Regions from separate parts of the Paenarthrobacter sp. UW852 genome, predicted to be linked through region 2. Evidence: riboswitches for the same ligand, from Rfam matches in the RefSeq annotation. Region 2 holds a riboswitch; each other region holds the start of a gene.
The links. A riboswitch is a leader RNA that binds a small molecule or an ion and turns the genes downstream of it on or off. The one in region 2 is predicted to bind thiamine pyrophosphate.
Positions count from the first base shown of each region.

Region 1 (9,844 bases), on a different contig from region 2:
GGCCCTCGGCGGAGTTCGGTGCGTCGACGGTCCTAGTCGTCATCACCGGCGTCCAGGTTGCTTTCCTTCACGGCCTGGGCGCGCCGGCCGCTGACGGACTCGGTCCAGATGCCCGCCTTGCGCTCAGCTTCAAGCTCGGCACGCGCAGCAGCCTTGGCTTCGCGGCGTTCAACCTGTTCTTCGCGCTTCTGCGAACGCGTGGGCCGGTCCCCGATGTCGGCAACGCGGATGTCCGTGCCGCGCGGAGTTGCCAGGAGCTCGGCGCCGGCCATCATGGTCGGCTCCCAGTCGAAGACAACGCCGTCGTCTTCACCGATGACCACGGTGTCGCCCGGCTTGGCACCGACCTTGAACAGTTCGGTTTCGACGCCGAGCTTCGCCAGCCGGTCGGCAAGGTATCCAATGGCTTCCTCGTTGGTGAAGTCGGTCTGCTTGACCCAGCGAACGGGCTTCTCGCCCAGGACACGGAACAGCGGCTCGAGGTTCTTTTCTTCGCGGCGGATCTTGAAGCCGGACTCGTTGACCGCGCGCGGACGAAGGACCGGAGGTGCCACCTTGGGGGGAGCAGTCGCTACCGCATCACGCGCGGCCTTGACGATCTCTGCCATGGCGAAGCCCAGTTGGCGCAAGCCTTCGTGGCTCGTGGCCGAGACTTCGAACACGCGGTATCCGCGGGCTTCGAGGTCCGGGCGAACGAACTCGGCCATGTCCTTGCCGTCCGGAAGATCCACCTTGTTGAGGACAACCAGCTTGGGGCGTTCGTTCAGCGGCACCACCTCACCGTCCACACCGGCGTAGCTCATGTCCACTGCGTACTTGTCGAGTTCGGCCTCGATAATCGCCAGGTCGGACAAAGGATCCCGATCGGATTCCAGGGTTCCGCAGTCAAGGACGTGCACCAAGGCGGCGCAACGCTCTACGTGGCGCAGGAAGTTGTGTCCGAGTCCCTTGCCGTCGCTTGCTCCCTCGATGAGGCCCGGAACATCGGCAATGGTGAAACGGACATCGCCGGCCTGGACCACGCCAAGGTTGGGGATGAGGGTGGTGAAGGGGTAATCGGCAATCTTGGGCCGGGCAGCGGACATGGCTGCGATGAGGCTGGACTTGCCGGCCGACGGGAAGCCAACCAGGGCGATGTCGGCAATGGACTTCAGTTCCAGGACAATATCGCTGGATTCGCCTTCGATGCCCAGGAGGGCAAAGCCGGGAGCCCGGCGCTTCTGCGAGGAAAGCGACGCGTTGCCGAGGCCGCCCTGGCCGCCGGCGGCAGCGATGTACTCAGTACCTTCGCCCACGAGGTCAGCCAGGACTTCGCCGTCCTTGGTCTTGACCACAGTGCCATCGGGTACCGGAAGGATCAGGGTTTCGCCGTTCTTGCCACCGCGCCAGTCACCCATGCCCGGACCACCGTTGGTGGCGTGGCGGTGGGGTGCGTGGTGGTAGTCGAGCAGGGTGGTGGTCTGGGCCGACACCCGAAGGATGACGTCGCCACCATTGCCGCCGTTGCCGCCGTCGGGCCCGCCGAGCGGCTTGAACTTCTCCCGCTTAACAGAGACACAGCCGTGGCCGCCGGTTCCGCCGGATACGTGCAGGACTACCCGGTCTACAAAGCTCGCCACGTGGATCTCCTCAGTTGCTGTTGTACAGCGTTGTTGCAAAACCAGTGCGCCCAAGCGCCCCAGTCGATTGTAATGCGGTTAAAAGAACGGTGGAGCGGGCCGTTTGGCCCGCTCCACCGGTTCAGAACTTGTTGTTACTCTGCAGCTGCAGCAGCAACGATGTTCACTACGCGACGGCCGCGGCGAGTACCAAACTCAACCGCACCGGCCTGGAGAGCGAACAGGGTGTCGTCGCCACCGCGGCCGACGCCTGCACCGGGGTGGAAGTGGGTTCCACGCTGGCGAACGATGATCTCGCCTGCGGAAACTACCTGACCACCGAAGCGCTTTACGCCCAGGTACTGAGCGTTGGAGTCACGACCGTTGCGAGTGGAACTCGCGCCTTTTTTGTGTGCCATGTGAAATGCCTGCCTCTAAATTTCTGGGGAAACTGAAAAACCTGAACAGCGTGTAACGAAAGTTACGCGATGCTGGTGATCTTGATCTTGGTCAGTTCCTGACGGTGACCCTGACGCTTCCGGTAGCCGGTCTTGTTCTTGAACTTCTGGATGACGATCTTCGGACCACGGAGGTCTTCGAGGATCTCAGCCGTAACCTTGACGTTGGCCAGTTCCGCAGCTGCGGAGGTGACCTTGTCGCCGTCAACCAGGAGCAAGGCGGGCAGCTCAAGCGTGCTACCGGCTCCACCGGGGACGCGGTTAAGCGTTACGTAGTCTCCAACGGAAACTTTTTCTTGGCGGCCGCCTGCGCGGACAATCGCGTACACCACTTGGGTACTCACTTCTCTCGACGTTTATAACTAAATTTGCGTGCGGAACCTGAACCGGAATCAGGCTTGGTTCGCGCTGTGCCTCAACGCCGTGGACTTCTGAACGAAGTCCGCGAGTCATCCCATGAACAATTCCAAGGGGCATAACCCAAGTGTTGGCGTAAGCACCGAAGATCAAGATTACGCTAGTTTGACCTTCAGCTGCAAATGAGGCCGGGTCCGGAGGCTACCACGTGACTCGCGTCACCAGTTGTAACGGACTCTCCCGGCACCGTGCCCATACAGCCTACAGGGTTTGGGCACGATTAACGCGATTTGCCCTGCGACGCGCGGCGAGCCTCGCAAATTACCCGCCCGGACGCCCGACCGGAGAGGTCATGAGAAAACCCGTGGCGCGTCGAAGAAGGCAGTTTCGTAGCGGCAGGACTGGGTGAAGGCTTCCATCATGGCCTCGCGATCCGCCGGCGAGGCCGCAAGGGCCGCCGCGTCCGTGAGCTTGATCGCAGTCCTGGTTGCCTCGGCGAAGTCTTCGTCCGCGTACGTCTTCAACCACTCCGCGTATGCGTGGTCCACAGGGGAACCTGCTTCCACGTAGGCGTGGTGGAGTTTCTGGCCCACTTCCGCGTACAACCAGTAGCAGGGAAGAATCGCCGCCAGGAGCACCGCGTAGCTTCCCGATGCCGAACAGGCCAGCAAATGGTCCACATAGGACTTGGTCACGGGACCCGTTGTCCCGGACACGTCGCGGCTGCTGAGCCAGTTCCTGTGCAATTCCGACTCGACCTCCAGGCACTGCCGGGAGCCCTTGGCCCAGAACAACTGCTCGTCTTCAGTAGGAGCCAGGGCGCTGGCCCGGGCCAGGACCCGGGAGTAGCCGTTGAGGTAGATCGCGTCCTGGGCCAGGTAATAGCCGAACGCGGATTCCGGCAGGCTGCCCTTCTGAAGGCCATCGATGAAGCCAAGCCGATGGATCGCCTCGAGCTCCGCGCGTGCGAGTTCCCACAAAGTCGCTGCGAACTCGCCGGGCCTCAGACTCCGCTGGTGGTGGAAGTGGTGGATCGGCCCGCTTCCTCGTCCTACTTCCAACGCCCCGGACTGCCTCAAAGCCTCAAGCAACCAAGGCTTCACCTCCCGCAGTGAAGCTTCCCAGTCCCCCGTGCTAACCTGCACCGTGGCCAGGGCGGACGACAACGAACACCCTGTGCCGTGGCTGTTCCGGGTATCGATGCGGGGCCCGTCGACCTCGACCACGTCCTGCCGCAGCAACCCGCTCGTATTCACCAAAGCATCAGGACACGCCGTTCCCGCCAAGTGGCCGCCCTTCACAAGGACCGTGTTCCCGTACTCAGCGGCCAACCGCTTACCCTGGTCCAGCGCCGAAGCCCAGTCCGTCGCCTCCGTTTCACCCAGGAGCACCGCCAGCTCGGGAAGGTTCGGGGTCAGGAGGTCTGCCAGGGGCAAAAGCGAACGCAACGCCTTCTCAGCGGACTCGCGCAGGAGCCTGTCTCCGCTGGTTGCCACCATCACCGGGTCCAGGACCACGACGGCGGGACGCACCTTTTCGAGCCAGCTGCGGACTTCGTCGATGACCTCTGCGTCGCCGAGCATGCCGATTTTGACGGCGTCAATCTCAATGTCGTTGCTGATGGCGTCCAGTTGTTGGCGCAGAAATTCGACGGGGGGCACGTGCACGGCGCTGACGCCCACGGTGTTCTGGGCTGTGAGGGCGGTGATTGCAGCCATGCCGTAACCACCGTGGGCCGCGATGCTCTTCAAGTCCGCCTGGATCCCTGCCCCACCGGAAGGGTCGGAGCCGGCGATACTCAGCACCCGCGGTGTTGGCCTGCCCGAAGCAACCGGGTAGACAGGAGAATATGCTGCAGTCATGTGGACATCCCTTCGCCGGTGCTAACCGGACAGGTTCAACGGGTCTGGATCTCAGCCCGGCCCAACGCCAGGCACCCCGTGTCTGTCCCCCAGCCTAACCGGGAAGCAGCCCGGCCCGGGAACAGCGCTGCGTAGGGGCCCGGATATGACCCATTGACGTCCCCAGGTCTGGCCATGGACGTCCTGGACGCGCAAAAGACCCCGTAGCGACTGCCGGGGCAGTTGCTACGGGGTCCGATAAGCCGTGAGCGGATCAGAGCTCGGAAGCCGGCACGCCGACTCCCAGGATGATGGGCTCGTCTGCGGGTGCCTTTTTGGCTGGTTCCACAGGGGCCTTAGCCTCGTGGGACGAACCTTGTGGCGCCGACGCAGTCACTTCATGGTGTTCAACGCTGGTTTCGTTGGCCGCACCTTGGGCCCTGCTTGCGCTGCGGTTACGGCGACCTCGGCGACTCCCGGACGTCGAAGCGGCTTCCCGATCCTGCTCAGCGGCCCGAGCCGGGGCAGCCACCTTCGGGGCAGCAACAGCTTCGCGGACGGCAGCTGGTTCCGCTTCCGCCTCCGGCGCCGCTCCCAGGTGGGAGAATGCCTCCGCCAGCAGATCCAGGCTCATTGCCGGTTTGGCCGCCTGTGGTTCGTCCTGGTGTTCAACGAACGGCAAAGCGACTTCTTCGCCACCGAAACGCAGGACCGGGGTGGAGCGTGCTTCCCGGACTGCTGCCTCGTGGGCCGTTGATTCTTCGTCGTTGCCATGAGCTACGGGTTCGTCGGCAGCCGTCTGATGAGTTGACCGCGCCAGTTCCTCTGCACGGTGAAGCTCGTCGTCGTGCAGGTGGGCAGCGTGTGCTGCAGCCGCGATGGTAGCCAACGCAGCGCGGGTTGCCTCGGCCTTTGCCTGGCGCGCAGGGTCCTGCGGTTCCGGGTGCGTTGGCGAGGCCGCGTGCGCGGCCGGCGCAGACTGAACCGGAGCGGGGGCTTCGGAAACAGCCTGTCCCCCACCCTTGCCTCGGCGGCGCTTCCGTTCCGTACGGGCCGCCGGCTGCTGCTGCGTCGATTCCGTGTGCGGGCGGTGGTGCTCAGCGGCCACAACGTTCGCACGGCGGTGTTCCACCGGCTCATCGTGTGTCACGACGCCACGGCCGGCGCAGTGCTCGCACTGCTCGCCGAAGACCTCGAGGAGGCCGGTGCCCATGCGCTTACGCGTCATCTGCACCAGGCCCAACGACGTGACTTCAGCGACCTGGTGCTTGGTACGGTCGCGGCCAAGGCACTCAACCATGCGGCGCAGCACAAGATCGCGGTTGGATTCCAGGACCATGTCGATGAAGTCGATGACAATGATGCCGCCGATATCGCGCAGGCGCAGCTGGCGGACTACTTCCTCGGCAGCTTCGAGGTTGTTCTTGGTGACAGTCTCTTCGAGGTTGCCGCCGCTGCCGGTGAACTTTCCGGTGTTGACGTCCACCACGGTCATGGCTTCGGTGCGGTCAATGACCAACGAACCACCCGAGGGCAGGAAGACCTTGCGTTCCAGGGCCTTGTGGATCTGCTCGTCGATGCGCCAGGCAGCGAAGATGTCCTGGTCCTTGGTCCACTTCTCGAGGCGGCCCACCAGGTCAGGGGCAACGTAGGTCACGTAGGCCTCGATGGTGTCCCATGCGTCGTCGCCGGAGACGATCAGCTTGGAGAAGTCTTCGTTGAAGACGTCGCGCACTACCTTGATGGTCAGGTCGGGTTCGCCGTACAGCAATTCCGGTGCAAGGACCTTGGTTGAGGAGGCTTGCCCCTCAATGCCCTCCCACTGAGCGCGCAGGCGGTTGATGTCGTGCGTCAGCTCTTCTTCCGAGGCACCTTCAGCTGCGGTGCGGACAATGACGCCGGCGTTTTCCGGCAAGCGGTCCTTAAGGATGCGCTTGAGGCGGTTGCGTTCGACGTCCGGCAACTTGCGGGAGATACCGGTCATTGAGCCGCCCGGTACGTACACCAGGTAGCGGCCCGGCAGCGAAATTTGGCTGGTCAGCCGGGCACCCTTGTGACCCACGGGGTCCTTCGTGACCTGCACCAGGACAGAATCGCCTGACTTCAGGGCGTTCTCGATCCGGCGCGGCTGGCCTTCAAGGTTGACAGCATCCCAATTGACTTCGCCGGCGTACAGCACGGCGTTACGGCCACGGCCGATGTCCACGAACGCGGCTTCCATGGAAGGCAGTACGTTCTGGACCTTGCCGAGGTACACATTGCCGATCAGCGAGTCCTGTTGTGTCTTGGACACGAAGTGCTCGGCCAGGACGCCGTCCTCAAGGACGCCTATCTGGATTCTGTCATCGCGCTGGCGGACGATCATTTGGCGGTCTACCGACTCGCGGCGCGCAAGGAACTCGGCTTCGGTGATGACCTGGCGGCGGCGGCCGGTTTCGCGGGACTCCCTGCGGCGCTGCTTCTTGGCCTCAAGCCGCGTGGAGCCCTTGACGCTGGCGACACGGTTGGACGGAGCCGTTTCGGTGATGGGCCTGGGGGCGCGGACACGGGTCACCGTGTTGGGCGGGTCGTCATCCGTGCCACCGGTCAGTTCAAGATCCTGGTCGCCGCGGCGGCGGCGACGGCGACGACGCGACGTCACGCCTTCTTCAAGAGCTTCCGCTGCCGGGGCTTCGTCGTCCTCGGACTCGCTGGGGCCCTCGGTTTCGTTCTCTTCGCGTTCGGTTCCACGCCTGCCGCGGCGGCCACGGCTCCGGCGACGACGGCGGCTGCCGGCGTCATCGAGCTCGTTGTCTGCGCTGGACTCGGCCTCTTCTTCGACTTCCCCGGCCTTCTCTTCCACGGCCGCAACGCGCGGGACGGTGGTGAGGTCCGGAGCCTGGAAAATCATGGACGTGATGGACACCGGCTCAAGGAAAAGGGACGTGGACGCGGCCGGCGTCTCCTCAGCGGGAGCCTCCTCGTCCGCAGGAACCGGCGCATCAGCAGCAGCCGGTGTTGCGGCGACTGGCTCAGCAGCAGGTTCGACGGGCTGGGAGCCGGGCTCCGGCGTCGTGGTTTCTTCAGCGGCCGGCGCCTCTGCTGCTTCAGCCTTCGGCTTTGCCGTACGACGACGGCGGACCGGCTTTTCGGGGGCGGGCTCGGCGGCAGCTTCGGGCTGGCTCTCGACTGCGGCGGCCTCGGGGGCACCAGCGGCTTCCTCGCCCAGGCCGGGGAGCGGCTCGGCAGGTTCTACCTTCTTGCGCGACCGGGTCCTGCGCACCGGCGGGGCGGCCGCTTCCGGGGTATCGGTCCCCTCGACAGCTGCAGGCACTTCAGGGGTGGGCGACTCAACCGCGGGAGTTTCCTTGGGCGCGGCCTTGCGGCGGGTCCGGGTGGTCTTCTTCGGCACTTCCGCTGTTTCCGCGGAAGCTGCCTCGTCATTAACGGCTACAACCTGGTCTTTATCCATATGTGGCAACACTCCTGCCCCAGCGACGCCGCCACATCCGGCGCCCGGTGGGGCAAATATTGTCAAAACCCGCAGGCGTTGACAGAAGTCGGTAGTTTGCCTTCCGGTTCGCACCATCATTGGGGTGCGGCAGCCCTGGAAAGCCGGTGGCCCTGTCCTGAAACCCGTTGTTCTGCTGCCACAACCAGGTGCCGTCCATTGTCATGGCGGGCCTACCGAGGATCACGGGATCCGGGGCATGCCCAGCTCATACTGGCGGTCTTGGGAACAAGTCACCGGACCGGATTCCGAATGTGGGTCGAAAACCGGCCATGTTCATTCTCTCACACCCCTGCACCTTCGCGGGGTAACCGCCTGTGTCGCCGCACTCCCGCTACAGGCTGGGGGCCTCCCCCAGCCTACGGCGCTACAATCCTCCCAAGAGCCCTTCCCGCCCCGCCGGGCCACATATCGAAAAGGATCAGATCCGCGATGCCGAGCACCGCCAGGGGAAACCTGGCCAAGAATGCCTCCACGCCAGTGGAAGAACAGTCCACCGTGCGCGCTGCACTGCCCAAGACCGTGCGGGACAAGCCCTTTGCCTGGCTCCTGCTGATCACCGGAGTTATTGGCTGGTTGGCCTCAGGGGCGTTGGTCCTTGAGAAGCTCGAAGTTCTGAAGGACCCCAACCATGTCACCGTCTGCGATGTAAATCCCTGGATTTCCTGCGGCAAGGTCATGGAAACTCCCCAGAGCTCGGTGTTTGGCTTCCCCAACATGTTCATCGGGATTGTCGCGTTCGCCGTGATCATCACTACAGCCATGGGGCTCCTGGCCGGTGCAAAATTTTCACGCTGGTACTGGTTGGGGCTGCAAACCGGAGTCACCCTGGGCTTCGCCTTCGTTGTCTGGCTGTGGTCCCAGGCCCTCTACGTCATCAACGTCCTGTGCCCGTTCTGCATGGTGGTCTGGGCCGTCATGATTCCTTTGTTCGTCTGGGTGACGATCCGGAACATCTCCACCGGGGTCATCAAAGCACCGCCGGCACTGGCCAAACTGCTGGGTGATTCCGGCTGGATCATTGTGGCACTGCTCTACGTCGCCGTTGCCGCCACGATTTTCTTCGCATTCCTTCACGTGTTCGCCGGGACGTCCGGCTACTAGGGAAGCACGCGCAAACTCCCGCCAGATGACGGAAAAGGCCAATGTTCGACTCGAACATTGGCCTTTTCCGTCATCTCGGTGGGGCGTTCTTAGCCCTCGAACCAGATCTTGATCTCGCGCTCAGCGGAATCAACGGAATCCGAACCGTGGACCAGGTTCTGCTGGACCGCCAGGCCCCAGTCGCGGCCGAAGTCGCCACGGATGGTGCCCGGTGCCGCAGTGGTGGGATCCGTAGTTCCTGCCAGCGACCGGAAGCCTTCGATCACACGGTGGCCCTCGAAGACCGCAGCGATGACCGGTCCGCTCAGCATGAACTCGACCAAGGGCTCATAGAACGGCTTGCCAACGTGTTCCTCGTAGTGCTGTTCCAGCAGCTCGCGGGTCGCGTTGACCTTCTTCAGCTCCGCCAGGGTGTAGCCCTTGGCTTCGATCCGGGCGAGGATGGTTCCGCCCAGGTTGCGGGCGACGCCGTCGGGCTTGACCAGGACGAGGGTCCGTTCAATGCTCACAGTTGCTCCAATGTGGTTGGTCGGTGGTTTTCATGCCAGTTTACGGGGTTTGGGTGCCTGCTTCGTCACCGTGGGCCGCGTCCCATTCCGCCTGCTCACGGTCCCGTTGCGCCACTTCGCGGTCGATGCGCATCCCTGCCCTGATCCCATACCACCAGCAGATGGCGAAGAGGATGCCGACAATGAACATCATGGGCTCGGCAAAGCCCGTCAGGATCAGGACCAGTTGCAAGGCCCAGCCGACTGCGATGCCCCAGGGTTTGGACAACACTGCGCAGGCCAGAACCAGCACAATGCTCAAGGCGATGCCCACGCCCAGGATAATCCCGGGGTCCACTTCACCCCGCTTCAGCCCGAAGACAGCCAGGGTCCCGAAGAACGCCACGAAGGCCTCCAGCAGAAGCACCGTGGACGCGAACATCACCTTGGTGGACCGACGTTTCTTCGGCATGCCCGGCCGCCATTCGCGCTGGGCCTTCGTCATCTT
Region 1 covers NZ_JAMSGY010000001.1:57,956-67,799, reverse strand. Annotated here, with positions in the region: gene proB (glutamate 5-kinase) at 1-43, opposite strand, end outside; gene obgE (GTPase ObgE) at 33-1,619, opposite strand; gene rpmA (50S ribosomal protein L27) at 1,754-2,017, opposite strand; gene rplU (50S ribosomal protein L21) at 2,080-2,388, opposite strand; gene thiD (bifunctional hydroxymethylpyrimidine kinase/phosphomethylpyrimidine kinase) at 2,764-4,275, opposite strand; TPP riboswitch at 4,266-4,364, opposite strand; gene NEK97_RS00320 (Rne/Rng family ribonuclease) at 4,529-7,705, opposite strand; gene NEK97_RS00315 (vitamin K epoxide reductase family protein) at 8,177-8,848, shown strand; gene ndk (nucleoside-diphosphate kinase) at 8,938-9,357, opposite strand; gene NEK97_RS00305 (DUF4233 domain-containing protein) at 9,398-9,844, opposite strand, start outside.
Region 1: it holds a riboswitch for thiamine pyrophosphate, as region 2 does, so the genes downstream of both, thiD (bifunctional hydroxymethylpyrimidine kinase/phosphomethylpyrimidine kinase) here and thiO (glycine oxidase ThiO) in region 2, are expected to answer to the same signal.

Region 2 (9,844 bases):
AGGGCCGCCAGGTCATCGTTCCTGGCAACGTTTTGGGCTATGTGGAGATCGGCGCCGAGGAAGTCCGTCGCGTGGGCTTCGGCGCCCTCTAGCATTCCCCCACCACCCGTCGTCCGCTAAGGAGTCTTCATGCTTTCACTCGTCGTGGTTGTTCTTGCAGCCATTGCCACGGGCTTCATTGTCTGGGCCAACGACAAGCGGCACGGCAGGTACGGCGTCGCCCTTCCGGTAGGCGTTTCAACCGCTGTTGCGGCGCTGAGCTGGATTGCCTTCATCAGCGCGGGCTTGGGTTACCAACCGGGGGTCACCTGGATTCCGTGGGTTCTCCCCATCGTCATCGGAACCGCGGCAGCCGCGGCGGTTGTGGTGTACTTCGGCCGGACCCGGACCAAGCACGATACCGAGGCTCTCACCAGGGCCCTCCGGCTCTAAGCGCCACTTACAGCGATGGCCATCACCCGCGGGTGATGGCCATCGCTGGTTAACGCCCTAAAGGAACTCGGCGCGTCCCTCCATCGCGGAGGACGCCAAGGCGTGTTCGCGCCGGGGAATCCGGCCTGCCTGCCTGGCCAAACGGCCGGCAATGACAGCGTGCCTGAAGGCCTCCCCCATCTGCACCGGGTTCTGTGCACGCGTCACCGCGGTAGCCAGCAGGACGGCATCGCAACCCAGTTCCATGGCCAGCGCGGCATCGGAAGCGGTTCCGATCCCGGCGTCGAGCACCACGGGCACCGATGCCCGTGACACGATCAGCTCAATGTTGTGCGGGTTCAGGATGCCCAGGCCGGTCCCGATCGGTGAGCCCAGCGGCATCACCGCGGTGGCGCCAAGGTTTTCCAGCCGCAGGGCAAGGACCGGATCATCATTGGTGTAAGCGAAGACCTTGAACCCGCGGTTGACCAGCTGCTCCGTGGCATCGACGAGTTCCACGGCATCGGGCAGGAGTGTGTGCTCGTCCGCGATGACTTCCAGCTTCACCCAATCGGTCTCCAGCGCCTCGCGGGCAAGTTCGGCGGTCATCACCGCGTCCTTCGCCGTGAAACAGCCGGCCGTGTTGGGCAACACCCGGATGTTGTGGTCCACCAGGAGCTGGAAGAGAGACCCGGTTTCTGCCGGCGAATAGCGCCGCATGGCCACGGTGGTCAGCTCCGTACCCGAGGCCAGGAGCGCAGCGCCCAAACCGTCCAGGCTCGGGGCACCCCCTGTTCCCATGATCAGCCGCGAACCAAAGTCGACGCCGTCGATCACCAAGGCGTCGGTGCTGGGGGCAGTGCTTGTTGTGGACATTGTTCAGCCTCCCTGGACTGCGGTAACGAGTTCGAGTTCATCGCCGTCGGCGAGTGCTGTTGCCGCCCACTGGCTGCGCGGCACCACCTCTGAATTGCGCGCGACGGCGACACCCAGCTTGCCGCCGTCGGCCGCCTGTCCCCTGTGGTCCAGTTCGCGGCCGGTGATGGCGGTGACGAGGGTGCTGACAGAGGCGTCATCGGCCACTGCATGGTCGGATCCATTGAGTTTGATGTTCATGCGCTTTCCTTGCTGCGGGCGTGTGCTGGGACGAAGTTCCGTGGACCGGTTGCGCTGGCCGTAAAGCGGTCGGGGCGGAAAGGGGCCCACTGTGCATCGGTCGATCCGTTGATCAGTTCGCCGACAATCCTTGCGGCTACCGGTGTCAGCAGGACTCCGTGACGGAAGAACCCGGTGGCAACCACCAAACCCTCAATGTCGCCATTGGTTCCGGCGACGCGGCCAAGCAACGGTGCGTTGTCCGGCGTCCCTGGCCTGGCGCGGGCTGTTGCCTCCAGGAGTTCGAGTTCGGCGACCGCGGGGACCAGGACCTGGGCGTCGCGCAGGAGTTGATAGACGCCGCCCGCCGAGACGGCGTTGGAGGCCGTGGACAGTCCGTCCTCACGCTGGGTCGCTCCGATCACCACGGTGCCGTCGTCGCGGGGGACGATGTAGACGGGAACGCCCCGCACTATCCCCCGGACGGTGGAGGTAACGAGAGGTTGCAGGTTGTCCGGAACCCGAAGCCTGAGGATGTCACCATAGACCGGCCGCAGTGGAAGCGTGAGCCCTTCGGGCAGGCCGTCCAAGCCGGCGGCGCCCAGACCGTTTGCGACCACCGTCTCGGTGGCAAAGACCTTGGTGCCTGACTCGAGTTCGACTCCAGAGACCCTGCCTTCATCCCACAGGAGACGATGTGCCAGCGCTTTCACAGCGAATCCGTTGTCCGCCCCCGTAACCCAGCTCAGATCATCGCTAGAGTGATCCGAAAGTTCGGCCAAAAGGCAGGCGGCGAGCTTGCGGGGATCCACCTGGTGGTCGGTGGGGATGTCGAAGGCACAGGAAATTTGGGGACTCAGCAAGGGCTCACGCTCCCTCGCTTCCCGGAGGGCCAATGGCTCCACTCCCAGGCCCGCAGCCTTCTGTACCACCCGGAGGTCTGCGAGCGCGCGGCGGTCGGCGGCGTCGGCACCCACGGCGAGGGTCGGCGTCGTGCGGTATCCGGCGGCGTGCGCCCCTCCGGCCAGCGCGCCAACAAAAGCGGGCCACAGCCGGGAGGATTCGACCATGAGTTCCAGGAGTTCTTCTTCCTGGTAGTGCAGTTCACTGACGGGTGCCAGCATCCCGGCCGCTGCGAAAGTTGCGCCGTTTGCGGGCCAAGGGTCGATGAGGGCCACTGAGCGGCCCAGCCTGCGCAGTTGGTGGGCGATGCCCAACCCGATGATGCCGCCGCCGATAATGGCTACATCTGCATGAATGGCGTCTGCCATGTATTCCCTTCCCTACGCCGGTATTAGCCGGATCAGGTCAAGCGGTCGGCGCTGAAGCCCTCTCAGCCGGACGGTCACATAGTCGAACGTCGCGGCTCCCGCAGTACGTGCCCAGTGTAGAGGAACTACTCTGGTTCCCATGACCCAGCCTGAATCCCTCGCCTCAGCCCGACTCTATTTGTGCACCGATGCCCGGAAGCGACAGGGCGATTTCGAAGACTTCGTCGATGCCGCCTTCGAGGGTGGGGTGGACATCATCCAGCTCCGGGACAAGTCGATCGAGGCAGCCGAAGAACTGGAATTGCTGGCCATCCTGCGGAGTGTGGCCGAGCGGCACGGCCGACTGTGGGCTGTCAACGATCGGGCCGATATTGCCAGTGTTTCCGGGGCTCCTGTGTTCCACGTGGGCCAGAAGGACCTGCCCCTTCCGGTGGCCCGGACCTTCCTCCCGGCCCCTGCCGCGATTGGACTTTCCACCCACACTCCGGAGCAGGTCAATGCGGCCATTGCCGCTTCTACCGGCGACGGCGGCCTGGACTATTTCTGTGTCGGACCGGTTTGGGCGACACCCACCAAACCGGGGCGCCAAGCCGTTGGGCCGGACCTGGTCACATATGCCGCAGAAGCGATGAGGCGTGCCACGGAAACGACCGACGGCGCCGTGCAGCTCCCGTGGTTCGCTATTGGCGGCATCGACCTGGGCAACGTGGAACAGGTCCTTTCGGCGGGGGCCAGCAGGATCGTGGTTGTCCGTGCCATCACCGAAGCCGCAGACCCGACGGCGGCTGCCAAGTCGCTGCTGGAAGCCCTGGACTCAATTTAGCGAAAGTCGCTCACCGTGCGGCCTTGACATGGTGTGATCCCCGGAATCCGGGCTACCCTGATTTTCGTGTCACATCATCGGATTGCACCCAACGTCGACGACTCGTCGGACCAGCTCGCAGCGGCCCTCGCCGCACTCCGGACGGAGCTGGAACTCCCAGGCGACTACCCCACGGGGGCAGTGGAAGAAGCCCGAGAAGCCGTGGCGGACCTGAAGCTGCCTGAACGCGACCTTCGGGACATTCCGTTTGTCACCATCGACCCCGCCACGTCGACGGACCTGGACCAGGCGCTGTTCATAGAGCGCGCCGGTGACGGTTACAAGGTCCTCTATGCGATCGCCGACGTTCCGTCCTTCGTGGCTCCCGGTGGTGCCCTCGACACGGAGACACGCCGGCGCGGCCAGACCTTCTATGCTCCGGATGGACGCATTCCCTTGCACCCGGAAATCATCAGCGAACATGCCGGCAGCCTGCTGGCAGAGCAGGACTGTGGCGCCTTCGTCTGGGATTTCGTCCTCGACGCGCAGGCCGAAGCAGTGACGGTGACAGTAGGCCGCGCCACCGTGCGCAGCCGGGCCAAGCTAAGTTACAAGGGCGTCCAGGAGCAAATCGACGACGGAACGGCACCGCCCGTACTGCAGCTCCTCAAGGAAGTGGGGTTGAAACGGGTTGAACTCGAACGCCTCCGCGGCGGTGCGAGCCTGAACATGCCCGAACAGGAGATCGTCCAAGCGGCCGACGGCGGCGGGTACAGGATCGTTGCTGCCCCGTCGTTGCCGGTGGAGGACTGGAACGCGCAGATTTCACTCATGACCGGGATGGCGGCAGCTCAGCTGATGCTGGACGGCAAGGTTGGCATACTGCGCACCATGCCCGCACCGGACGAACGCTCCCTGCGGCACTTCAAAAGGCAGACCACGGCCCTTGGTAAACCCTGGGACGGACGGATCAGCTACGGCGAATACCTGCGGACCCTGGACGCATCAGACCCGAAGCAACTCGCCATCCTGCACTCAGCCGGGACGTTGTTCAGGGGTGCCAACTACACACCTTTCGACGGCGAGGTCCCGACGGAAGTCATCCAGGCAGCCATCGGCGCTCCGTACGCGCACACCACAGCACCGTTGCGCCGCCTCATCGACCGTTTCGTCCTGGTGATCTGCGAGGCACTGAGCAACAAGCGGGACATCCCTGCCTGGGCCCGGGAAGCCTTGCCGTCCTTGCCCGAGATCATGGCCTCGTCCGATCAACTCGCTGGCCGCCTCGAGCGTGCCGCCTTGGACACGGTTGAGGCGGCACTGGTTGCCAACCATGTTGGCCAGGAATTTGATGCGGTGGTCATTTCCGGCTCCAAGCCAAACGGGAACGGGAACGGAAAGGGCAACGGGAACGGCAACGGCGGTCCATACGGAATCGTCCAAATAGCGGAGCCCGCCGTGACCGCCCGTTGCGACGGCGAACTGGAGTCCGGGACCAAGGTCCGCGTCCGGCTGGTCAAGGCTGACATTGCCAGCCGGGAGATCCTGTTTGAACTGCTGCCATAGCGCCGTTCAATCCCCAATCCGGGCTTTCGGGCTCCCAGAGGATAGACTGGGCGTGTAGTAATGGATGCCCGGTCGTTGATTCAGTTAATTTTTGAACTCAACAAGCCCGCCCCTACGCGATCTTGAGATGTACCAACTGGTCACCAGTGCCAGTACTTAGATAGCCCGCGATCGGCTTCCACTGGACTTGCTTGCGCGCCCGTTGGTGCTCCGGTACGGCTATGCCGCCCCCGTTGAGCATGCGGCGCCAATGCCCAAATGAATAAGGAAACTCCCTGTGAGTGAATTGCATACCCATGAAGTCCTGACGGACCCCACCGGAACAGAAACCCTCGAGCCCGAGGAAACCATCGTCTCGGACGAGAAGCCCCACGAGATCGAAGAGAAGTCGTTTGCAGACTTCAACGTGCGCGCAGACATCGTGGAGTCCTTGGCAGATGCCGGGATCACCCACCCGTTCCCCATCCAGGCCATGACCCTGCCCGTCGCACTGGGCGGCCACGACATCATCGGCCAGGCCAAGACTGGTACAGGCAAAACCCTCGGCTTCGGCGTACCTGCCCTGCAGCGCGTTGTAGGCCGCGACGACGCCGGCTATGACAAGCTCGCCGTTCCCGGCGCACCGCAGGCACTGGTCATCGTCCCCACCCGCGAACTTGCCGTGCAGGTCGCCAACGATCTCCAGACGGCCTCGCGCAAGCGCAACGCGCGCATCGCCACCATCTACGGCGGCCGGGCCTACGAACCCCAGATCGATGCGCTGCAGAAGGGCGTCGAGATCGTCGTAGGTACCCCTGGCCGACTGATCGACCTCTACAAGCAGAAGCACCTGAGCTTGAAGAACGTCAAGATGGTGATTCTTGACGAGGCCGACGAAATGCTGGACCTTGGCTTCCTTCCCGACGTAGAGACCCTGATCGCCGGCACCCCCGCCGTGCGCCAGACGCTGCTCTTCTCCGCAACCATGCCCGGCCCCGTGATCGCGATGGCACGTCGTTACATGACGCAGCCCACCCACATCCGCGCAGCTGACCCGAACGATGAGGGCCTGACCAAGCGGGACATCCGCCAGCTCATCTACCGTGCCCACAGCATGGACAAGACCGAAGTCGTGGCACGCATCCTCCAGGCCCGCGGACGTGGCCGGACCATCATCTTCACCAAGACCAAACGCACCGCCGCAAAGGTCGCCGAGGAACTCGTGGACCGCGGGTTCGCGGCTGCAGCCATTCACGGCGACCTGGGCCAGGGCGCCCGCGAACAGGCCCTGCGTGCCTTCCGCAACAACAAGGTGGACGTCCTGGTTGCCACCGATGTCGCTGCCCGTGGTATCGACGTCGATGACGTCACGCACGTGATCAACTACCAGTGCGTGGAAGACGAAAAGATCTACCTGCACCGTGTTGGCCGTACCGGCCGCGCAGGCAACAAGGGCACCGCCGTCACGTTCGTTGACTGGGACGACATGCCCCGCTGGGGACTCATCAACAAGGCCCTGGGACTCAGCGTTCCGGAGCCGGTTGAAACGTACTCCTCCTCGCCGCACCTCTACGCCGACCTCGATATCCCCGAGGGCACCAAGGGACGCCTGCCCCGGAACAAGCGCACGCTGGCCGGTGTGGACGCCGAGGTCCTGGAGGACCTGGGTGAGACCGGCAAGAAGAACTCCCGCTCCGGTGGTTCGGACCGCAATGGCTCCCGTGACGGCGGACGTGGCCGCGATGGCGGCCGCGGCCGTTCAGGCAAGGCTGACTCCGGCGAATCCAAGGGTGAGGGCGGACGCAACCGTACGCGCCGCCGTCGTACCTCCGAAGGCGAAGCAGCCCCGGCTGCCGCAGTCTCGGAAACGGGCTCGGACCATTCCGAGAAGCCTGCACGTACACGTCGCACCCGGACCCGCCGCCGCAACGGCGAAGTGGTCTCCGGTGAGGCCGCAGCTGCCCAGTCCGGCAGCACCGAGGCTTAATTTTCTCAATGACTGAAACTGTTTGGGCGCCGGACGGCGGCAACCTGGTGGTACACGCGGACAACGCGGAGTTCCTTCCAACGCTGCCGGACGGCGCCTTCACACTCATTTACGTGGACCCTCCCTTCAACACCGGGCGGGTCCAGCGACGCCAGGAAACCCGGATGGTCCGCAACTCGGACGGCGACGGCGACCGCGTGGGCTTCAAGGGCCGCTCCTACGACACCATCAAGGGCGCCCTGCACAGCTATGACGACGCCTTCAGCGACTACTGGTCTTTCCTGGAGCCCAAGCTCGTGGAAGCCTGGCGCCTGCTGGCAGACGACGGCACCCTGTACCTGCACCTGGACTACCGCGAGGTGCACTACGCCAAGGTGATGCTCGACGCCATCTTTGGCCGGGAATGCTTCCTGAACGAAATCATCTGGGCCTACGATTACGGCGCCCGGGCCAAGAACCGCTGGCCCACCAAGCACGACAACATCCTGGTGTACGTGAAGAACCCCACCAAGTACCACTTCGACAACGCCGAAGTGGACCGGGAGCCCTACATGGCTCCGGGCTTGGTGACCCCCGCCAAACGTGAGCTGGGAAAGTTGCCCACGGACGTCTGGTGGCACACCATCGTTTCGCCGACAGGGCGCGAAAAAACCGGCTACCCCACGCAGAAACCCGAAGGCCTGGTCCGCCGGATTGTTTCGGCATCCAGCCGCGAGGGCGACTGGTGCCTGGACTTCTTTGCCGGTTCCGGGACCCTCGGGGCAGTGGCGGCCAAACTGGGCCGGAACTTCGTGTGCGTGGACCAGAACGAGCAGGCCATTGAAGTCATGCGGAAACGCCTGGGCAGCAAGGCCGTGTTCCACCAGGCCCAAACCACTGCGTCCTAGCCAGGAGCTGTCAGGCGACACCCTTCACGAAGGCAGTCACCGAGTCGGCGATCATCTGTACGGCGATGGCAGAGAGCAAAAGGCCGGCAATCCGGGTCACCAGCTCCACTCCGTTCTCCCCAAGGACCCGCTGAACCACTCCTGCGAACCGCATGGCCAGGTATAGCGAGGCGAGCACCACCGCGATGCCCAGGCCAACGGCCAGGTAACCTGACAGGTCCTTTGACTGCTGGACAAACACCATGACCGCCACGATCGCACCAGGCCCGGCCATCAGCGGCGTACCCAAGGGAACAAAGGCCACGTTCTTGTACTTCGCGGCGTTTTCCTCGCCACTGGTGGACCCCGTCAAGAGCTGCAGGGCAATGAGCACCAGCAGCAGGCCGCCGGCACCCTGCAGGGCCGCCAAGGAGATGTGCATGTAGTTCAGGATCGATTGGCCGAAAATCGCGAAAACCACGATCACGCCCGTGGCCACCAAAAGAGCCTGAAAAGCCGAGCGGTTCCTGTCCTTCGGTGACATCTGGGCCGTCAACGACATGAAGATCGGCACTGTACCCGGCGGGTCCATGATGACGAACAGCGTGACGATCACCGAGGCCAGCAACTGCAGGTCCATCAACGGACTACCTTGCTGCCCGTCGCCAGGTCCTCAATACGGGCCAGGACGTCGGCCGGCGTCGTGTTTTCGCCGAGGAGGTTCGGTTTGCCTGCGCCGTGATAATCGGAGGATCCCGTCATCAGCAGCCCATGCCGGGCAGCCATCTCGCGCAGGAACCGCCTGCCGTCCTCTGGGTTGTCCCGGTGGTCCACCTCAACCCCCAGCAGGCCGGCGTCGACCATTTCACGGTAGGTGCGCTCCCCCACGATTCGTCCCCGGGACGAAGCCACCGGATGGGCGAACACGGGAACGCCGCCTGCCGCGCGCACCAGCTCGACGGCGACCGCCGGGTTGGGCGCGTAGTGCTGCACGAAATACCGCGAATGGGAGGTAAGGATGGAGGTGAACGCTTCCGTGCGGTCCGCGACGACTCCGGCGGCCACCAGGGCGTCGGCGATGTGCGGGCGGCCCACCGTTGCTCCGGGCGCCACATGGTGGATCACGTCGTCCCAGGTCAGCGGATAGTCCTCGGACAGCAACGTCACCATATGCTCTGCGCGGGTGAGGCGTGCGTCCTTGGATTTGGTGATTTCCTCGAGGAGGCCGGGGTGGGACGGGTCGTGGAGGTAGCTGAGCAGGTGGACGCTGATGCCCTGCTCCGTCCGGCAGGAGATCTCCATGCCCGGGACAAACGCAATCCCGTGTTCCACTGCGGTTGCCGCAGCCTGGTCCCAACCATCGGTGGAGTCGTGGTCCGTCAACGCCACGGCGTCCAGGCCCGCCGATACGGCAGAAACGATCACCCCGGCGGGTGTCTCGGTTCCGTCGGAAACATTGGAGTGCGCATGCAGGTCTATCCTCACTTTCCCAGCCTATGGGATGCAGGGCTCCTTGGAGCGTTGCGCCGTTGGCCTCCTCACCGAACTGGTGGGACGATGTAACGGTGAACGATGCCGAAAACACCCAAAACATGGACTCCGCAAATTCCCAGCCGCTGCAGGAGCGCGTTAACAACCGCTCACAGAGGCCAACATCGGATGCTTTCAAAGCATTCATGGCCAGCAATTGGGCTGCCGCCCCGCAGGTGACCCCTGCGCGCGACGCCGTTGCAGACCACGCTGCCCGCCGCCGTCGTGCGATTTCCGAACTGTTCAAAGGCGAACGGCTTGTCATCCCCGCCGGTCCGCTGAAGGTCCGCTCAAACGACTGCGATTACCGTTTCCGCCCCCACTCCGGCTTTGCGCA
Region 2 covers NZ_JAMSGY010000003.1:402,336-412,179, forward strand. Annotated here, with positions in the region: gene NEK97_RS07980 (DUF3107 domain-containing protein) at 1-92, shown strand, start outside; gene NEK97_RS07985 (hypothetical protein) at 130-432, shown strand; gene NEK97_RS07990 (thiazole synthase) at 490-1,287, opposite strand; gene thiS (sulfur carrier protein ThiS) at 1,291-1,527, opposite strand; gene thiO (glycine oxidase ThiO) at 1,524-2,777, opposite strand; TPP riboswitch at 2,770-2,889, opposite strand; gene thiE (thiamine phosphate synthase) at 2,917-3,600, shown strand; gene NEK97_RS08010 (RNB domain-containing ribonuclease) at 3,667-5,145, shown strand; gene NEK97_RS08015 (DEAD/DEAH box helicase) at 5,423-7,111, shown strand; gene NEK97_RS08020 (site-specific DNA-methyltransferase) at 7,120-7,998, shown strand; gene NEK97_RS08025 (MarC family protein) at 8,009-8,617, opposite strand; gene NEK97_RS08030 (PHP domain-containing protein) at 8,617-9,462, opposite strand; gene NEK97_RS08035 (aminopeptidase P family protein) at 9,543-9,844, shown strand, end outside.

Region 3 (9,844 bases), 350 kb from region 2:
TGAACTCCCCCTGTGGCAGGTGTCAGCCCAGCAGACACAAGGGTTAATTCTGCCATATGCGCTGCCGTCGGGCCAACTGTCAGGTCCCTTGAACGTTCGACGGCGGGAGCGCGCCCTTAGTTTGCGGCGCCGCCACCGGGCCGCGGACGCAAACGGCCCTCGACGATGTCGTACCCGAGGTCCGCCAAAGCGTTGCGGTCAGCGCGACTCAAGGCACCGGCGTCGAACGCTTCCAGAAGGTCCGGACGGCGCTCGGCTGTCCGCCTGAATTGCTCGTGGCGGCGCCATTGGGCGATCTTGCCGTGGTTGCCACTGAGCAGGATGGCGGGGACCTCATGGTCGCGCCATGCTGAGGGCTTCGTGTACACCGGGTATTCCAGCAAACCGTCGGAGTGGGATTCCTCAACCAAGGACTCAGGATTGCCGACAACCCCCGGGAGGAGGCGCCCAATGGCTTCCACCATGGCCAGCACGGCTACTTCGCCACCGTTGAGAACATAGTCTCCAAGGCTGACGGGACGAACCGTGAAGTGGTCCTGCGCCCAGTCGATGACGCGCTCGTCGATGCCTTCGTAGCGTCCGCAGGCAAAGACGAGTTGGTCCTCTTCGGCAAGTTCGTAGGCCAGGGCTTGGTTGAACCTCTCCCCTGCCGGCGAAGGAACGATCAGTACGGGCTTGGAACCTTCACGGGCCGCTGCAACGGATTCGAGGGCCTGGGCCCACGGCTCAGGCTTCATCACCATCCCTGCCCCACCGCCATAGGGGGTGTCATCCACGGTGCGGTGCCTGTCCGTGGTGAAGGAGCGGAGATCGTGAACGTTAAGTTCGAGCAATCCGTCCTGGCGGGCCTTGCCTATGAGCGAAAGCTCAAGCGGGGCAAGGTATTCGGGAAAAATGCTGACGACATCAATCCTCATTCAGGCATCATCCCCGGTGCCGTCCTTGGACTCCTCCGCGGTGGACTCGTTGATCTCAAATAGGCCGGCAGGAGGGGTGACCAGGATGTAGCCGTCCTCGACGTTGACTTCAGGCACGATCTCGTCGACGAATGGAATAAGGATTTCCTTGCCGTCCGGGGTCTTGACCGTCAGCAGGTCCTGGACCGGGAGCGTGGTGAGTGCAGCGATGGTGCCCACAACCTGCGAGCCAACCCGCGCTTCAAGGCCAACGAGCTCGTGCTCATACCAGCCTTCATCATCGTCCTCGTCATCCAGTTCCTCGGTTTCGATGAAGAGCTTGGCGCCGCGGATGACTTCGGCAGCGTTGCGATCGGCAACTTCCTCGAAGCCCAGCAGGAGGATGTCCTTGTTCCACCGTGCGCTGCGGATGGTCAGGGGGCCGGCAGAGGCCGGCTCCACGACAAACTCGGTACCTGCGACAAAGCGCTCCGACGGGGCGTCGGTGAGTACCTGCACCGTGACCTCGCCGCGGATGCCGTGGGGTTTGCCGATCCGGGCCACCTGGAGCTGCATGGGTTCCTCTGAATTCTTGTTGTTCCCGCGCCGCCAGGCAGCCACGGTAATGAATGTTGGATAAAGCAATCCGGCCCCTCCACCATATTTGGTGAAGGGGCCGGACCTAAGACAAGATGTGCTGAGCGCGTTACCGGCGACGGTCGGTGTCGACGACGTCGACCCTGACCTGCTCGCCACCAGCCAAAGCCGCAACAACTGTGCGCAGTGCGCGGGCTGTGCGTCCTTGACGGCCGATTACCCGTCCGAGGTCCTCTTGGTGAACTCGCACCTCAAGGGATTCCCCGCGGCGGTTGTTCTTGGCACTGACCTTGACATCCTCAGGACTGTCAACGATCCCACGAACCAAGTGCTCGAGCGCTTCGGACAGCAACTTACTCAGCCTCGGTGGTCTCTGCTTCAGCCTCGGCCGGAGCCTCAGCAGCTTCGTCCTTCTTGGCCTTCTTGGTGATGGCTTCCGGGATGATGACGGAACCCTTCTCCGGTGCTACGAAGGCTTCCTTCGGAGCTTTGGTCTTCAGGGTGCCTTCCTGGCCCGGCAGGCCCTTGAACTTCTGCCAGTCACCGGTGATCTTGAGGATCGCAGCAACCTGCTCGGTCGGCTGGGCGCCAACGGACAGCCAGTACTGGGCGCGCTCGGAAGCGACCTCGATGTACGACGGCTCTTCGGTGGGGTGGTACTTGCCGATTTCTTCAATGGCACGGCCATCGCGCTTGGCGCGGGCATCCATGACGACGATGCGGTAGTACGGTGCGCGCATCTTACCGAAGCGCTTAAGGCGAATCTTTACGGCCACTTTTGTGGTCACTCCTGTTTCTGAAACGAGGTGAACCCGACGTTCTGCACCCGTGGGGCGGGCCATACTGGACGGTTCGAAGGACAAGATACGGGCACGGAGAGAGGGGCCGCGCCGATCAAGTACCTGTCCATTGTGCCAGATGCCCGGTGCAATTACGACTTAGGCCGCAAAGGGTGGCGTGTTCTTGGTCACTCCGGACGGATCGTATCCGCGAAAACCGGGCAACTGTCAGGCGGACCAGACGTAGAGTCCGGAGCGGTCGGCTTTTTCCACATCCGTGGCGAGGGCGGCCAGTTGCTGGACGTACTGGCGCGATTGGGAAGCGTCAAAGGGCATGTCGTCCTGGGCGGCCCAGGCGGCAGCAACATCATCAAGGACGTTGCCATCGCCCTCACTTTCATAGGTGAGCAGTTCGGCAAGCGCGCGCACCATGGCCTCGGGAACTCCGAGGAGGGCATCACTCGTCACATCCACCAGGGCGAGCTCATAGTCTGCTCCCGCAGCATGGACGGCCTGTCCGGCGAGGTCGCCCAGCTGTTCTACCTCGAAGTCTGTGATGCCTTCGATCCTGACGGCGGGGCCCGTGGCTTCGGCGCCGCGATCCAGCGCGGCTGCCCGTTTGAGTGCTTCGTCGTGGGTGGCTACAAATATTTCGGCAAAGCCCATGGAAAGTACTCTCAATCCTTCGTGCTGACGGGGCGGCGGCACGGGAACCGAAAGGTTCCGCGCCGTCAATGCCCAGCCTAGTGCAGCCATGGGCTGCCAGGACGATTCAGCGAACGGCGACGCGCAGCTTGTTCCGCCACGGGTCGTCGAACCGAAGCTCAGCGCCGGTGTGGTGGTTCTGGACGCCCGCCACCTTCAGCCGGTCGGCCAGCATCGCGACGTCGTCAGCCGTGGGGACCTCGATCAGGACTTCCCCAAGCCCCAGCGTGTCCTTTCGGGGTCCGGCACCGCGACTGTTCCACACGTTCATGGCCATGTGGTGGTGGTATCCACCGGCGGATACGAACAAGGCCTGCCCGTGCCAGCCCGCCGTCCGCTCGAACCCCAGGGTTTCCACATAGAACTTTTGCGCAGTTTCAACGTCCCCGACTTGGAGGTGCACGTGGCCGATCCCGGCGGCCGCCTCCCGCTGGCCGGTCACGGCAGCCTCACTCAGGTGCTGCTGCAGGAACCGCTGCGGCGGGAGTGCGACGTTGTCCATGACGACGTTCTTGCCGTCCCACTGCCACAGTTCGCGGGGCTTGTCATAGTAGAGCTCAATGCCGTTGCCCTCGGGGTCGGTGAAATAGAACGCCTCGCTGACCAGGTGGTCGGCGCTTCCGGCAAAGGCGCGCGGCTCGTATTCTGCCGCCGTGGCAATGGTGGCCGCCAGGGATGGCTGGTCCTCAAAGAGGATGGCGGTGTGGAACAGGCCCGCTTCCCCACGGCCCGGGATCTGCAGACCTGAGGCAGGCGCCAGGTGGACAACAGGCTTTCCCGTGCGGCCCAAGTACAGTCCGCCATCCTGCTCGGCCACGATGTCCAGGCCCAAGGCGCGCTGGTAGTAGTCGCTCATGACCTTCATGTCGCCTACCTTGAGCATGACGGTGCCCATGGTGAGTTCGGCAGGAAGAAGATCCTGGCTGTTTGCTGTAGTCATGTGAAGCTCCTGGGTTTGAGGCTGCCGCCCTTTCGGCACCTTCTACTAGTACTAAAATACTTGAAGCTTCAATTTATTCCTAACGGATGATCCCGCCACGTAAAACGATGTGCTGGAGTTCGGCCACGGTGTTGAGGGCGACCCGCGGATCTTCACGGCAGAGAACGACGTCGGCACTCGCCCCTTCGCTGATGGCTTCGGCACCCAGCCACGCCCTTGCGCCCCACGTTGCGGCCTCCAGGACAGCGGAAGGCGGCAGGCCGGCGTCGTGCAGTTCCTTCATCTCGTCCGCAATCCGGCCGTGCTTGATCACGCTGCCGGCATCGGTGCCCGTGTAGATGGTGACACCGGCTTCGAAGGCCTCCAGCACGCGGTCGTGGCGGCGTTCCCACAGCTTCGCCATGTGATCTGCGTAGACGGGGAACTTGGGCGCGGCCTGGGCGGAAATCTCCGGAAAAGTCGCAATGTTGACCAGCGTAGGGACAATCGGAACGCCCTGCTCCACAAGCCGCGGAAGGTGCCGCGGCAAGAGGCCCGTAGCGTGTTCGATGCAGTCGATATTGGCGTCCAGCATGTCGTCAATGGTGTCTTCTGCGAAGCAGTGGGCCGTAACCCTGGCTCCCTCATCGTGCGCGGCCGAAATGGCGTCCTTGACCAGCTTGGCCGGGAAGGATGCGGCCAGGTCACCAATGCCGCGATCGATCCAGTCGCCCACGAGTTTCACCCAGCCATCGCCGTCACGGGCTTCTTTGCGGACGGTCTCCACGAGCTGTTCGGGCTCGATTTCATGGCCCAGTCCTCGGAGGTACCGCCGATCCCTGGCTATGTGCCGGCCAGCCCTGATCAGTCGCGGCAAATCCGCACGCCCTTGGACCCAGCGCGTGTCACTGGGCGATCCTGCATCACGGATCAACAGTGTGCCGGCCGCCAGGTCTGCCCGTGCCTGGGCGAGGGTGGTCTGCTCATCAACGGCACCGCCCGGCCCCAAACCGATGTGGCAGTGGGCGTCGACAAAGCCGGGCAGGACCCAGCCGTCGAGCACAACGTCCGGTGCCGCCACGGGCTGGATGAATGTCAGGCGACCGTCAACGGACCACATGCCCCTCCGCTCCTTGCCTGCCGCTACGAGCACCGTACCGCTGAATTCGATGATGTTGGCCATGGCAAAAGCCTAGCCCTGTACGTTCCGGGCAGGCCTGCAACGCCATATGACTGTGCGGCCGCAGGCAGCTGTGGTAGCTTCGTCTACGACCACACGGGGGCCCCTGCAGGGGCTGAGATCGGACTGAGGCAGTCTGCGACCGTTGAACCTGTCCGGGTAATGCCGGCGAAGGAAGTGAGCAGTCCCTTGAGCACCACAGAAACACAGCACAGCCCTGCCCAAAACGCGTCCGTCGTGGAGACCGGGGCACCGGAAACCGTGACGCAGTCGCTGAAATCCCACTCGCTGGGGTGGCTTGAAGATCCCGAACATGGCATTCGCGTTCCTGTCACCGAGATCGCGCTGGAACCCTCCCCCAATGGCCAAGCCAACCCGCCCCTGCAGGTTTATCGAACTGCCGGACCGGGCAGTGATCCGAGAGTCGGGCTGGAACCGTTCCGTGCACCCTGGATCGAAGGCCGGGGCGACACGGAGCCGTACTCGGGCCGTGAAAGGAACCTGCTCGACGACGGCAAGTCCGCGGTCCGGCGCGGTGCGGCATCGGCGGAGTGGAAGGGCGCACAACCGGTGCCCCGCCGCGCCGTCGAGCAGAAGACCGTCACACAGATGCACTACGCCCGGAAGGGCATCGTGACGGAGGAGATGCAGTTCGTGGCCTTGCGCGAGAACTGCGATGTCGAATTGGTCCGCAGCGAAGTTGCCGCCGGACGCGCCATCATCCCCAGCAACATCAATCACCCGGAATCCGAACCGATGATTATCGGCAAGGCGTTCCTGGTCAAGATCAACGCCAATATTGGCAACTCCGCGGTGACCAGCTCCATCACCGAGGAAGTCGACAAACTGCAGTGGGCGGCGCAATGGGGTGCCGATACGGTCATGGACCTCTCCACCGGCGATGACATCCACACCACGCGGGAATGGATCATCCGCAACTCCCCCGTTCCAATCGGCACGGTTCCCATTTATCAGGCACTCGAAAAGGTCAATGGCGAAGCCAATAAGCTCACGTGGGAGATCTTCCGCGACACCGTGATTGAACAGTGCGAACAAGGGGTGGACTACATGACCGTCCATGCCGGGGTGCTGCTGCGCTACGTCCCGTTGACTGCCAATCGCGTCACCGGCATCGTTTCCCGCGGCGGCTCGATCATGGCCGGCTGGTGCCTGGCCCACCACCAGGAGAACTTCCTCTACACCCACTTCGACGAACTGTGCGAGATCTTCGCCAAGTACGATGTCGCCTTTTCGCTCGGCGACGGGCTGCGTCCCGGCTCCATCGCGGACGCCAATGATGCCGCGCAGTTCGCAGAGCTGGACACCCTTGCCGAGCTGACCCAGCGGGCGTGGGAGTTCGATGTCCAGGTCATGGTTGAAGGCCCGGGGCACATCCCCTTCCACTTGGTACGTGAAAACGTCGAACGCCAGCAGGAACTGTGCAAGGGTGCCCCGTTCTACACACTGGGTCCCTTGGTCACGGATGTGGCGCCCGGCTACGACCACATCACCTCGGCCATTGGCGCGACCGAAATCGCCCGCTACGGCACGGCAATGCTCTGCTACGTGACACCCAAGGAACACCTTGGCCTGCCGAACAAGGACGACGTCAAAACCGGTGTGATCACCTACAAGATCGCCGCCCACGCCGCTGACCTCGCCAAGGGGCACCCTGGCGCGAACGAGCGCGACGATGCACTGTCCAAAGCCCGCTTCGAGTTCCGTTGGCGCGACCAGTTCGCGCTGTCCCTCGATCCTGTGACAGCCGAGGCGTTCCACGACGAAACCCTGCCCGCCGAGCCGGCCAAGACCGCGCACTTCTGCTCGATGTGCGGGCCGAAATTCTGCTCCATGCGGATCAGCCAGGATATCCGCGATGAGTACGGTTCAGCTGAAGCGCAGGCCGCAATCGCCGGCATGTACAACGGCATGAGGGAAAAAAGCCAGGAGTTCCTGGCATCAGGCGGGAAAGTCTACCTGCCGGAACTGCAGGTACCCGGCACTGCGGGCAATGGCAGCTCAGGACGCCTGAACTGACATGGCCCGTCCCACGTCCGCGACAAACGAGCGGATGATGTGATCGCCATCCACTGAATCCTGGGGCCGGTGCCCGCCCGCTGCTACCCGGCGGAGGGCGCCGGTCTCCTGGAGGTATCCCGCAATTTCCTCGTAGAGCGGCTCCCAACCACCCGTAAGGACCAAGGTGGGAACGCCGGGCACAATGTGAAGCGGTGCCTCCCATGGCGGTGCCTGGAGCCTGAGGCGCCGCGCAGACTTCCGGGCCTCCGGCGTGTCCAGTCCCCCGGTTTCGGCCGAGAAAGCCCTGCGGAAGTATTCCCGCTGGTAGTCGGCGTCGTTCAATTGTGTCCGGACGTCGAACAACGGCTCCATCAGCGCACGGTGGGAGGCCGTGGCCGGCAGTTCGGCTGTCAGCGACAAGCACGCCGGCTCCACCAACGACAGCGAATGCACAAGATCAGGACGCTCAATAGCTGCCAGCATGGCGGAAATGGCGCCCTGTTCGTGCGCCACGACGTGGCCTCCACCGGCATCGGCCAACGCATTGATCACGATGGCGACATCTGCCGCCACATTGGATGGCGCCGGTTCCTCGACCGCCGAAAAGCCGTGCCGCCTCAGGAACAGGGCGTCATAGGCCAGCGCCATGCCGTGTTGCTTCGGCCATGCTGCGGCGCCGAAACTCCCCAGGCCGTGAACGAAGACTACGCGCTGCTTGTGCATTGGTTCAGCCTATTCCACGGCTCTGACATCCCAACTGCCTGGCAGCTGGGACGCACTGTCTACTTACCGAGGAACTTGTCGAAGCCCTTGGGAAGGTTCAGCGACGACGGGTCGAAGTCCGCCGCGCCTTGCCCAAAAGCCGCGCCCGTGGGGGCCGCTGAAGCAGCGTTTGCCCGTTTGGCCTCCGCATCGCGAAGTTCCTGGGCTGCCTTGGCCGGGTTGCCGGACCTTGCCTTCTTCTTGGGAGTGTTCTTCCCGTTCTTGCGTCCGCCAGGGCCACCGAGGCCGGGCATCCCAGGCATACCCGGCATGCCGCCGCCCTGGGCCAGCTTCTTCATCATCTTCTGTGCCTGGGCGAAGCGTTCCAGCAGGCCGTTGACCTCGGAGACATGCACGCCGGAACCCTTGGCGATACGGGCGCGGCGGGAACCGTTGATGATCTTGGGAGCAACACGCTCGTGCGGTGTCATGGAACGGACGATCGCCTCGACGCGGTCGATCTCTTTTTCGTCGAAGTTCTCCAGCTGCTGACGGATGTTTTGAGCACCCGGCATCATCATGAGCATCTTCTTCATGGAGCCCATGTTGCGGATCTGCTGCATCTGGGCGAGGAAGTCGTCAAGGGTGAAGTCTTCCTGGTCGGCGAACTTCTTCGCCATCCGGGCGGCTTCATCCTTGTCCCATGCCTTCTCGGCCTGCTCGATCAGGGTGAGGACGTCACCCATGTCGAGGATGCGGGAAGCCATGCGGTCTGGGTGGAAGAGCTCAAAGTCGTCCAGGCCTTCGCCGGTGGAGGCAAACATGACGGGCTTGCCGGTCACGGACGCCACGGAAAGCGCGGCACCACCGCGGGCGTCGCCGTCGAGCTTTGACAGGACGATGCCCGTGAAGTTGACGCCCTCGTCGAAGGCCATCGCCGTGTTGACGGCGTCCTGGCCGATCATGGAGTCGATCACGAACAGGACTTCGTTGGGGATGATCGCCTGGCGGATCCGGCGTGCCTGATCCATCATTTCGGCGTCGACGCCCAAGCGGCCGGCGGTATCAACGATCACGACGTCGTGAAGCTTCTGGCGGGCTTCCTCGACGCCGGCCTTGGCGACGGCGACCGGGTCACCGGCAGGGTGTTCAAGTTCCGAGGTAGCGCCGGGGTGCGGAGCGAAAACCGGGACACCGGCACGCTGGCCAACAACCTGGAGCTGCGTCACTGCATTGGGACGCTGAAGGTCGCAGGCAACCAGCATGGGGCTGTGGCCCTGGGCCTTGAGCCACTTGGACAGCTTGCCGGCGAGGGTGGTCTTACCGGCACCCTGGAGGCCCGCGAGCATGATGATGGTGGGGCCGTTCTTGGCCAGGCGGATCCGGCGGGTCTCGCCACCGAGGATTTCCTTCAGTTCCTCGTTGACGATCTTCACGATCTGCTGGCTGGGATTCAGTGCACCTGAAACTTCGGCACCGAGCGCGCGTTCACGGATGCGTCCAGTGAATTCGCGGACCACCGATACGGCGACGTCCGCATCCAACAGGGCGCGGCGGATCTCCCGGACCGTGGCATCGACGTCAGCCTCGGTGAGGCGGCCCTTGCCACGGAGGTTCTTGAAGGTTGCTGTCAACCGGTCAGAGAGTGAATTGAACACGCGCCGTGCACTTCTTTCGATGGTCTACGAATGGCGGCCAATGCGGCACGCCAGAGTCTTGACGATTCTTGCCCCGGCACGATGACTCAACTACGGGATGACTCAACTGCGGGACTCGACTATCTAGGGTACCAAGTCGCACCTCCAAGATGGCATGCTGGCACGGTGACCAGTAAAACAACTGTAAAAACATTGCTCATCCTCGGCGCATCCGGAGACTTGACGGGCAGGCTGCTGCTCCCGGGCCTTGCTGGACTGTTGGCCGCGGGTGGCGCTCCAGGCCTGCGTTTGGTGGGAGCCGGCTCTGATCCCTGGTCTCCGGACCAGTGGAGGGAACGGGTCGACGGCGCTTTCGCCGCCGCGTCGAAGGAAGCCGACGCCCAAGGCAA
Region 3 covers NZ_JAMSGY010000003.1:55,198-65,041, forward strand. Annotated here, with positions in the region: gene trmD (tRNA (guanosine(37)-N1)-methyltransferase TrmD) at 117-917, opposite strand; gene rimM (ribosome maturation factor RimM) at 918-1,472, opposite strand; gene NEK97_RS06465 (RNA-binding protein) at 1,603-1,845, opposite strand; gene rpsP (30S ribosomal protein S16) at 1,847-2,269, opposite strand; gene NEK97_RS06475 (hypothetical protein) at 2,501-2,938, opposite strand; gene NEK97_RS06480 (VOC family protein) at 3,045-3,917, opposite strand; gene NEK97_RS06485 (amidohydrolase family protein) at 3,997-5,079, opposite strand; TPP riboswitch at 5,163-5,270, shown strand; gene thiC (phosphomethylpyrimidine synthase ThiC) at 5,266-7,113, shown strand; gene NEK97_RS06495 (alpha/beta fold hydrolase) at 7,096-7,818, opposite strand; gene ffh (signal recognition particle protein) at 7,878-9,455, opposite strand; gene NEK97_RS06505 (glucose-6-phosphate dehydrogenase) at 9,621-9,844, shown strand, end outside.
Region 3: it holds a riboswitch for thiamine pyrophosphate, as region 2 does, so the genes downstream of both, thiC (phosphomethylpyrimidine synthase ThiC) here and thiO (glycine oxidase ThiO) in region 2, are expected to answer to the same signal.